DNA from 2 places in the Promicromonospora sp. NPDC090134 genome. Region 2 is predicted to be linked to the other one. Evidence: riboswitches for the same ligand, from Rfam matches in the RefSeq annotation. Region 2 holds a riboswitch; the other holds the start of a gene.
The links. Region 2 has a riboswitch for cyclic di-AMP ahead of ACIPN7_RS07830 (C40 family peptidase). Riboswitches for the same ligand answer to the same signal wherever they lie in the genome.

Region 1: linked by a shared signal. The riboswitch ahead of ACIPN7_RS19675 (C40 family peptidase) and the one ahead of ACIPN7_RS07830 (C40 family peptidase) in region 2 are both predicted to bind cyclic di-AMP.

Annotation. Positions count from the first base shown of each region.
Region 1 is NZ_JBIVCZ010000007.1:172,259-177,513, reverse strand. Features, by position in the region: gene ACIPN7_RS19680 (phytoene desaturase family protein) at 1-1,390, opposite strand, end outside; cyclic di-AMP (ydaO/yuaA leader) riboswitch at 1,519-1,698, shown strand; gene ACIPN7_RS19675 (C40 family peptidase) at 1,699-2,583, shown strand; gene ACIPN7_RS19670 (NAD(P)-dependent oxidoreductase) at 2,693-3,670, shown strand; gene mutM (bifunctional DNA-formamidopyrimidine glycosylase/DNA-(apurinic or apyrimidinic site) lyase) at 3,772-4,788, opposite strand; gene rnc (ribonuclease III) at 4,781-5,255, opposite strand, start outside.
Region 2 is NZ_JBIVCZ010000002.1:307,675-312,929, forward strand. Features, by position in the region: gene ACIPN7_RS07825 (FAD-binding oxidoreductase) at 60-1,409, shown strand; cyclic di-AMP (ydaO/yuaA leader) riboswitch at 1,604-1,772, shown strand; gene ACIPN7_RS07830 (C40 family peptidase) at 1,774-2,613, shown strand; gene ACIPN7_RS07835 (purine-cytosine permease family protein) at 2,706-4,133, shown strand; gene ACIPN7_RS07840 (cysteine hydrolase family protein) at 4,130-4,726, shown strand; gene ACIPN7_RS07845 (SMP-30/gluconolactonase/LRE family protein) at 4,992-5,255, shown strand, end outside.

The DNA of each region.
Region 1 (5,255 bases), on a different contig from region 2:
TGCCGTCGGCGTCGAGGGCGAGCACGTCCTCGATGGGCTCCGCCAGCACTGAGTTCAGGGACGCGAGGGTGGCCTGCAGGGCCCGCTCGCGGGCGCCGTCGGGGTCCGCGCGGAAGAGCCGGGCCGGCATGTGCAGCCCGAACAGCGTGATGGTCTGCGCCTCGGTCGCGGCGAGCTCCGGGCCGAGGATGGTCCGGTCGGACAGCGTGTGGCAGTAGATCTCGCTCGGCGGCAGGTCCGGGATGCGCCCGGCGGCGGCCTGCGCGTACGCGTCCTGGAGCTGGGTGAGCGACTCGTTGACGTGCAGCGTTCCGCTGAACGCGGCGACCGGGTCGACGTCGTCCCGCAGCCTCGGCAGGCGGTTGAGCAGCATGTTCACCTTGAGCTGGGCGCCCTCGGGACCCGGCCCGGCAGCCCCGGCCGGCCACGGCTCCGCGGAGGACGACCCGGAGGCCGCACCCCGGCCGGCCACGGCGAGCAGCCGCTCCAGCTCGGCCGGCGCGCACCCCGCGAGCACGTGCCCGGCGGTCACGCCCCTGGTGCGCCCGTCGGCGTCGGTCCAGGCCACCTCGGCCCCCACGGCCCCGGGGTCGACGGCGGTGACGGTCGCCGAGGTGACGATCGTGGCGCCGGCCGCCACCGCGGCGTCGCGCAAGGCGCCGGAGACGGCGCCCATGCCGCCCACCGGCACGTCCCAGTCCCCCGTCCCGTTGCCGATGACGTGGTACAGGAAGCAGCGGTTCTGCCGCAGGGACGGCTCGTCGACGTCGGCGAACGTGCCGATCAGGCCGTCGGTGGCAGCGACGCCCCGCACGACGTCGTCGGCGAAGGTGCGGCGTATTACCTCACCGAGGGGCTCCTCGAAGAGCGCGCGCCAGGCCTCCTCGCCCACGCCGTCGGCCACGAGGTGCCGCACGGCGGAGCGCGGGAGCAGGGGCTCGGTGAGCGTCGGGGCGAGGCGGCGGGCCACCTCGGCGGTCATCGCGTAGAACCGGCCCCACGCCTCGAAGTCGGCCTCGGAGCCGGTGAGGCGCCGGAACGAGGCGCGGGTGGCGGCGTCGTCCTGGGTGTCGACCAGCAGGCCGCCGTCGGCCACGGGGGTGTACGACGACCAGCGGCGCCGGACGAGACGGACCGGCAGGCCGAGCTCGTCGACGATCCGGCGCGGGAGGAGCGATACGAGGTAGGAGTAGCGCGACAGGCGGGCGTCCACACCGGGGAACGGCCGGGCCGAGACGGCGGCGCCGCCCACGTGGTCGGCGCGCTCCAGGACGAGGACCGAGCGCCCGCCGCGGGCCGCATAGGCCGCCGCGGTGAGGCCGTTGTGACCGCCGCCCACGACGACGACGTCGTACCGGGCGCGCAGGGGGTCGAGCAGGGAATCGGGCATGCACGCCATGGTGACACGCGGCACTCATTGCCAGGAACGTTCCATCACAAGACGGTATGTGACCCAATCGTGACATTTCCGCAACGGACGAGTACGGTCGATCTCGCCGCTCCAGCAACGGGGAGGTCCAGGCCCGGACGCCGAATCCTGTCACCGGTCCTGAGCAGCCAGAACGTGACAGGGGCGGGGGAACCAGGTAAGCCGGGCACGCGAGTGTCCTCGGGGTGAAGCCTCCTTGTGAGGCCGGGTGATCGCTCTCCCCATCCGAACCCGACAGCTCACCTCGTAGGCGTCCGAGGAGATCACTGGTGACCGTACTCACCGACCGCACCCACGACTGGGCGGACGACCAGGCAAACCGACCCAGCAACCGGGGGCGGCACCGCGCCGAGGGCCCCGCTCTCACCCCCTTCACCGCTCTGAGCCAGACAGCAGCCGAGAATGCCGCCCGTACCGGCGCCATCGCGGTCGTCACGTCCGGCATGCTCGCGTCGGTCTTCACCCAGACCGCCCACACCGCGCCTGCCGAGTCCCACACCCAGACCACGCTCGCCAACAAGACGTTCGACACCAAGACCCGTGCGGGTCTCGCCGAGAACCTCGTGACCAAGGTCGAGGTCGCCCGCGACGCCGACTTCCAGGCCGAGAAGGGTCGCGTCACCGTGACCCCGTACGCCGAGACCGAGGCCGGCATCGCCGAGGCCAAGGCGAAGGCTGAGGCGGAGGCTCGCGCCAAGGCCGAGGCGGAAGCCAAGGCGCAGGCAGAGGCGGAGGCGAAGGCCGCCGCCGAGGCCGCTGCGGCAGCCGCCGCCGAGGCCGAGGCCGCCGCGGCGGCAGCGTCCGAGTCCTCCGCGGACCTGGGGCAGCAGGCCGTCAACCTCGCCCTCGAGTACGTGGGCGTGCCCTACGTGTGGGGCGGAGCCTCCCCCAGCGGCTTCGACTGCTCCGGGCTCATCCAGTACGTCTACGCTCAGCTCGGGGTCAGCCTCCCGCACAGCTCGGCCTCGATGTCGACCGTCGGCTACCAGGTCTCCGCCGCGGAGGCCCAGCCGGGCGACATCGTCTGGACGTCCGGCCACGTCTCGCTCTACGCGGGCGACGGCATGGTCGTCGAGGCCCAGCAGGAGGGCGTTCCCGTGCACTACACGGAGATGTGGCAGACCAACCCGGTCTTCATCCGGGTGACGGGCTGACGCCTCCCGCATCACACGTCGGAGCGCCCGTCCGGCCGTCCCGAGGAACCTCCTCGGCGGGCCGGACGGGCGCTCTGCTTCGTGGCCCCGGTCGGGTAACGTCCCCGGCGTGAAGATCCTCGTACCGGACGTGCCCTTCGACCTCGACTTCCCGTCCCTGCTGCCCGACGGCGGAGCCTCCTTCGCGCCCGGCGGCACCGACACCGTCGCCACCTACGCGATGAACGAGCCGATCCCCGCCGAGCACACCGACGCCGAGCTGCTCGTCACCTGGTCCAGCCCGCCCAAGATCGTGGCCGACGCCGCCGAGCGGCTGACCGGCCTGCGCTGGGTGCAGACCCTGTCGGCGGGTCCGGACGTCGCGCTGCGCTCCGGGTTCGCCCCCGACGTCGTCATCTCCTCCGGGCAGTCCCTGCACGACGACACCGTGACCGAGCACGCGCTGGCCCTGATCCTGGCGTCGGTCCGCCGGATCGACGTGTCCCTGGCCGCGCAGCGGGAGCACCGCTGGGCCAAGGAGATCGCGTTCGCCCAGGCCGACGGCGTCACCGGCCTCGAGTACTCGCTCGACGGCGCGCGCGTGACGATCTGGGGCTTCGGGTCCATCGCCCTGCGCCTGGCGCCGCTGCTGACCGCGCTCGGCGCGCAGGTCACGGGCGTGGCCTCGCGGGCGGGCGAGCGCTCCGGCTACCCCGTGGTCGACGCCGGCGGCCTCGACGCGCTGCTGGCCGAGACCGACCTGCTCGTCTCGCTGCTGCCGGCCGTGCCCGCGACCCGGCACATCCTGGACGCCCGGCTGCTCGGCCTGCTGCCGCCGACCGCCCGCTTCGTCAACGTCGGCCGCGGCGCGACCGTGGACGAGGCCGCCCTGGAGGACGCCCTGCGCTCCGGCCGGCTCGCCGGCGCGGCGCTCGACGTCATGGAGACCGAGCCGCTGCCCGCCGACTCGCCGCTGTGGGACGTGCCGAACCTGATCCTCACGCCGCACGTCGCGGGCGGCCGGCCCCGCGGCGCGGCCCGGTTCCTGGCCGAACAGCTCACGGCCTGGCGCGCGGGCGACGCCCTCCGCAACGTAGCCACCCGCTGACCCACCTCCCGCCCTCGTCGAGTGCTGGGTATGGGTGGTTCCGGCCGCTCGGAAGCGACACGTACCCAGCACTCGACGGTGGGGCGAGGGGTGGAGCGAGGTCAGAGGCCGCGGGGCTTGGGCTGGCAGACCGGGCAGCTGAACGACGACCGGTTCATGAACGCGTCACGGCGCACCAGCGCACCGCAGCGACGGCACTCCTCGTTCTCCCGGCCGTAGACGGCGAGCGACCGGTCGAAGTACCCCGACTGGCCGTTGACGTTGACGTACAGCTCGTCGAAGCTCGTGCCGCCCTGCGCCAGCGCCTCGCGCATCACCTCGGCCGCCGAGTCCAGCACGCGGCGCACGTCGGCGGCCTTCAGCTTGTCCGTGGGCCGTGCCCAGTGCACCTGCGCCCGCCACAGCGCCTCGTCCGCATAGATGTTGCCCACGCCGGACACGACGGTCTGGTCCAGCAGGGCGCGCTTGACCTGCGTCCGACGACGGCGGACGCGGCTCACCAGCGCGTCCAGGTCCAGGTTCGGGTCGAGCAGGTCGCGCGCGATGTGCGCCACCGGCTCGGGCAGCACGGGCAGGTCGGAACCGTGTCCGGCGGGGACGCTCGCGCTCGTCCCGTCGGGCACCAGGTCCTGGACGCTCAGGTGCCCGAAGGTCCGCTGGTCCACGAAGTCGAGGTACCGCGCCCCGGAGGGGGCACCGTCCAGGTGCAGGCGGACCCGCAGGTGCGGGTGCTGCCAGTCGTCCGCCGGGTCTGCGGCGCCGGTCGGGGTCCGGGCAGCTTCCTCGTCCGGGGCGGCGCCGGGCGCGGCGGCCGGCGCAGCGCCGCGCACGAGGAGCTGGCCCGACATCCCGAGGTGCGCCAGCAGCGCGGCCGCCGGGACGACGTCGCCCACGGGGCTCGCAGGGCCCTCTGGCAGGAGCGGCAGCCAGAGGAACTTGCCGCGGCGCACCGCGGCCGCCAGGCGCCGTCCGGTGAGCTGGTCGCGGAAGGAGTCCGGGCCGCCGTCGTGCCTGCGGACGCTGTACTCGCGGGCGACCTCGACGTCGCGCACCACGGCGCCCACGACGAGCCGGTCGAGACCGTCCCGGACGGTCTCGACCTCGGGAAGCTCAGGCACCGGCGGCCGGCGCCTTGTGCAGCGGGAACTTCTCCAGCAGGGCCCGGTAGGTCTCCTCCGCGGCGCCCTGCTCGGCGTGCTTCTTCGCGGTGCCGGAACCGGACCCGTAGGTGACGCCGTCGATCACGACGGTCGAGTGGAAGACCCGCGCGTGCTCCGGCCCCTCGAACGTGGCGATGTAGTCCGGCGAACCCAGGCCGCGCTCGGCGGACGCCTCCTGGAGCGAGGTCTTCCAGTCCAGGCCCGCGCCCAGCCCGGCGGCGATGTCGAGCGTCGGGTCCACCAGCCGGTGCACGAGCTCGCGCGAGGTCTCCAGACCGTGCGACAGGTACGTGGCGCCGATCAGCGCCTCGACCGTGTCGGACAGGATCGAGTCCTTCTCGAAACCGCGCGTGCGGATCTCACCCTTGCCGAGCAGCACGTACTTGCCCAGCCCGAGGGTGCGCGCGATCGCGGCGAGCGCACGC
Region 2 (5,255 bases):
TGGGGAGTCATGACTTCGTCCGGTGCGGCACGCCGCACCACCCCTGTGGAAGGAACGTCATGACCTCAGCACTCGACACCCTGCGCCGCGACTTCGGCGGCGACATCATCGAGCCGGGCGACGCCGACTACGAGTCGGCCGCGCGCTCGCGGCTGGTCGCGGGCAGCCCGGCCCACGTCCTGCGGCCCAAGACCGTGGGCGACGTGCAGGCGGCCGTCCGATTCGCCGCCGGCTCGGGCCTCGCCCTGTCGGTCCGCGGCGGCGGCCACGGCTTCCCGGGCTTCGGCACCAACGACGGCGGCATCGTGATCGACCTCTGCGAGCTCGCCGACATCGAGGTGGTCGACACCGAGCGCAACCTGGTGCGGATCGGCGGCGGCGCCACCTGGGGCCAGGTCGCGGACGCGCTGGCCCCGCACGACCTCGCGATCTCCTCGGGCGACACCCGGAGCGTCGGCGTCGGCGGCCTGACGCTGAGCGGCGGCATCGGCTGGAAGGTCCGCCGGTACGGGCTGGCCCTGGACAACGTCGTGGCCGCCCAGGTGGTCACCGCCGACGGCGCGGTCGTGACCGCGAGCGCCGACGAGCACCCGGACCTGTTCTGGGCGATCCGTGGCGGCGGCGGCAACTTCGGCGTCGTGACGTCGTTCGACTTCGCGGCGCACCGCACCACGCGCGTCTTCTTCGGCAAGGTCTCGTTCCCCGCGGCCGAGGCCGCGACCGTGCTCCAGGGCTGGGCGGACTACCTGCGCACCGCGCCGGAGGAGCTCACGTCCATCGCCAACCTCGCCAACCCGTTCGCAGGCGGGCCGGAGGCCCCGGTGGAGATCCACGTGGCCTTCGACGGCGACGACCCGGACGCCGCGGCCCGCGCGCTGGAGCCCCTCCGCGCGCTCGGGACGGTCGTCGCGGACGACGTCGAGCTGATGGCCTACGCGGACGTCCTGGTGGAGGGCGCGACGCCGCCGCCCGGCATCCACGTGGTGGCCCACGACGGCCTCGTGGACCGGGAGTCGGTCGCGGAGACCCTGCGGATCCTCACCGAGGCCGGCACGTCGCCGGGTGCGCCGTCGATCTCGATCCGGAGCCTCGGCGGCGCGATGTCCCGGGTGCCGGGCGATGCCACCGCCTACGCCCACCGGGGCGCGGAACTCATGGTCACGACCTTCGCCGGGGGCCCGGCACCCGTGATCGAGGCCGCGCGGCCGGTGCTGGACGGGCTCTGGGGCCGGCTCGCTCCGTATCTCAGCGGGGCGTACGCGAACTTCCTCACGACAGCGGATGAGACGGACGTCACAGACGTCTACCCGAAGTCGACCTACGAGCGGCTCGCGTCGGTCAAGCGGCGGTACGACCCGGACAACCTGTTCGCCCGCAACCACAATGTGCGACCTGGACAGATGTCCTAGTCGGGACCTTCGGCCCGGTGGGCGCCGTCCTCGATCCGGACGGCGCCCACCGCATTAGCGCAGGTCGGACATTCCGGTCAATAGCTCCAGCGCGGGCCGGGATGTCCGTAACGCGATCGTGACTTTCGCGCTGAGGCGGGCTACGGTCGGTCCCGCTCACGGGGAATTCCGTGGGCACTCGTGGTGGACGCCGAGCCCTGTCACCGCCGCGAGATCTGCTCTGAACAGATGACAGGGACGGGGGAACCAAGTACGTGGGCACCGCGAGGTGCCCTTGGGGTGAAGCCGCACCAGCACGACGCGGCCGGGTCATTCTCCGATCCGAATCCGACAGCTCACCTCGTAGGCGCCGGGAGAAAATGCTGTGACCACACGCATGCCCGGGCGCCATCGTGCTGCCCACCCACCCATCACCCCGCTGACACCCATCTCGCGCGCCGCTGCCCGCGGCATCTCCGCAACCGCCCGCCGTGGCGCGGTCGTCGCCGCCGGATCGGGTCTGCTCGTCTCGCTCCTCGCCATCCCGGCCAACGCCGCCCCGGCGAACGACCCCAGCACGAACACGGCCGAGCTCGAGGCCGTGCGTGACGTCGTCCAGGACGCCGCGCAGAAGCCGACCGACGTCGAGGTGGCCACCGCCGCCCTGACCACGGCGAAGGTGGACACCGCCCCCGCCGTGAAGGTCGCCGCCGACAGCGAGTTCGCGCTGGAGTCCGGCACCATCAAGGTGACGCCGGCCCCCGAGCCGGAGCCCGAGCCCGAGCCGGAGCCGGAGCCCGAGCCCGTCGTCGAGGCCGAGCCCGCCGCGGCCGAGCCTGCGGCGGCCCCCGCCGCCGAGGAGCCCGAGGAGAAGGCTGCCCCGGCCGCCACCTCCGGGTCCAAGATCGTCGACATCGCCATGCAGTACCTCGGCGTCCCCTACGTCTGGGCCGGTGCGACCCCCGCCGGGTTCGACTGCTCGGGCTTCACGTCCTACGTCTACGCCCAGGTCGGCATCACCCTGCCGCACTCCTCGGCGGAGCAGCGCTACTCCGGCACCGAGGTCTCGGTCGCCGACGCGCTGCCGGGCGACATCATCTGGTCCCCGGGCCACGTCGCCATCTACGCGGGCGACGGCATGCAGATCGAGGCGCCGGTCCCCGGACAGACCGTCCGGTACACCGAGATCTGGCAGGACAACCCGGTCTACCTCCGGATCGGCTGACACACCCGGGTCGGCTCCGTCCGACACCGGTTCACGAAGGGCCCGCACCAGGACGGTGCGGGCCCTTCGTGCGTCGTGGCAGGATCACCACCATGAGCAGCGCGCCCACGAGCGTCGAGACCAATGCCCTGAACACCATCGACGAGGCCGAACGGCGCGGTTCGCCGCGCAACCTGTTCTGGCCGTGGTTCGGGGCCAACGTCTCGGTGCTCGGGCTCGGGTACGGCTCCTACCTGTTGGGGTTCGCCGTGTCGTTCTGGCAGGCGGTCGTGGTCGGCACCATCGGCATCGTGGTGTCGTTCCTGTTCTGCGGGTTCATCTCCCTGGCCGGCAAGCGCGGGTCGGCGCCCACCATGGTGCTGTCCCGGGCCGCGTTCGGCGTGCGGGGCAACAAGCTGCCGTCGCTGCTGTCGTGGATCCTCACGGTCGGCTGGGAGACGGTGCTCGTCGCGCTGGCGACGCTCGCGACCTCGACCGTGCTCGGCACGCTCGGCTGGGGCGGCGGCACGGTCACCAAGGTCGTGGCCCTCGTGGTGGTGGCGGGCATCGTGGTGGTCGCGGGCGTCTTCGGGTTCGACCTCGTCATGCGGCTCCAGGTCGTCATCACGGTGCTGACCGCCGTGCTCACCGTCGTCTACATCGTGCTGGTGCTCGACCACATCGACTGGGCCACGGTCGCCGCCATCCCCGCCGGAGGCAGCCCGCAGGTGATCGGCGGGCTCGTGTTCATGATGACCGGCTTCGGGCTGGGCTGGGTCAACATGGCCGCCGACTACTCGCGCTACCTGCCGCGCTCCGCCTCGGGGCGCGGCATCGTCGGGTGGACCACGCTGGGCGCCTCGCTGGCCCCCGTCGTGCTGCTCGTGTTCGGCCTGCTGCTCGCCGGCTCCGACCCCGTGCTCAACGAGGCGATCGGCGCCGACCCGATCGGGGCGCTGTCCACGATCCTGCCCACCTGGTTCCTCATCCCGTTCATCGTGGTCGCCCTCGCCGGGCTGATCGGCGGCGCCGCCCTCGACATCTACTCCTCCGGGCTCGCGCTGCTCTCCCTGGGGCTGCCCGCGCCGCGCTGGGTGGCCGCCGCGATCGACGGCGCCCTCATGGTCGTCGGCGCGATCTACGTCGTCTTCGTCGCCGACTCCTTCATCGGCCCCTTCCAGGGCTTCCTCATCACCCTCGGCGTGCCGGTCGCCGCGTGGTGCGGCGTGCTGCTCGCCGACATCCTGCTGCGCCGCCGTGACTACGCCGACGCCGACCTGTACGACGCCGACGGCCGCTACGGGTCCGTGAACTGGGCCGCCGTGCTGCTCGTCGTGGTCGGAACGGGCATCGGCTGGGGCCTGGTGACCAACACCTACGCGCCCTGGCTGCAGTGGCAGGGCTACCTGCTCGGTCCCCTCGGCGGGGTGGACGGGAACTGGGCATTCGCGAACCTCGGGGTGCTGGTGGCCCTGACCCTCGGGTTCGTGGGGACGCTCCTGCTGAGCTCCCGCGCGGTGCGCCGGCAGGAGGAGCGGTGAGCGGCGGTTCGGACGCCGTCGGGCCGGACGCCGCCGATGTCGGGCCGGACGCCGCCCTGGTCGTGATCGACATGCAGGACGTGTTCGCCGTCCCGCCCAGCCCCTGGGCCTCCCCCGACTACCCGCGCGCGCTCGCCGGGACGCGGCGCCTGCTCCCCGCGTTCGCCGGGCGCACCGTCCTGACGCGCTACGTCGCCCCCGGCGTGCCCGACGGCGCCTGGCGCGCCTACTTCGACCAGTGGCCGTTCGCGCTCGTGCCCGAGGACGACCCGCTGTACGAGATCACCGACCTCGCCGACGTCGTCGCCGCCGGCGCACCCGTCGTCACGCGCACCACGTTCGGCAAGTGGGGCCCGGAGCTGGCGGCCGCCACCGGAGACGCCGGCACGCTGGTGCTGGCGGGCGTGGCCACCGACTGCTGCGTGATCTCCACCGCCCTGGCGGCCGCCGACGCGGGCCGCCGGGTCCTGGTCGTCGAGGACGCCTGCGCGGGCTCGACGCCGGAGAACCACGAACGCGCCCTGGAGATCATGCGGCTGTACGCGCCGCTGATCGAGGTCACGACGGCGGCCGAGGTGCTCGGAGCCGGCTGACGTCCGCCGTCGGGCCTGCGCGGTGTAGGGCCTGCGCGCCGCCGTTCGGGCCTCGCCGAGGCAGACAGCACTGTTCGAGGGGTGGCCGGGTGCGCTGAACTTCGTTCGGCCGGCACCCGCGATCTCCGGCTGTGCTGGACTGTCCAGCCAGGATGAACTCTTCGGGGCCAGCCCGAACGCGATGAAGCCGACCCGGCCACCCCCGGATCTCATGCACGTCACCGCCCACCCCCACAGGTGAGCAACCGGACAAAGGAGTACACACGTGACGCTGGACAGGATTCGCGCCCGGTGGGAGCGACACGACGAGCGGTTCGCGCCCGTCCGCGGCGACACGTTCGCCGAGGTGCTCTTCGACGAGGGCAGCTGGCTCGAGGGCCCGGCGTACTCGCCCGCCTGGCGCACGCTGCTGTTCAGCGACATCCCGAACGACCGGGTCCTCGCGTGGGACGGGGCCACGGGCGGCGTCGGCGTCTGGCGCAGCCCCGGCGGCCACGCCAACGGCCGGACCGTCGACCGCGCGGGCCGG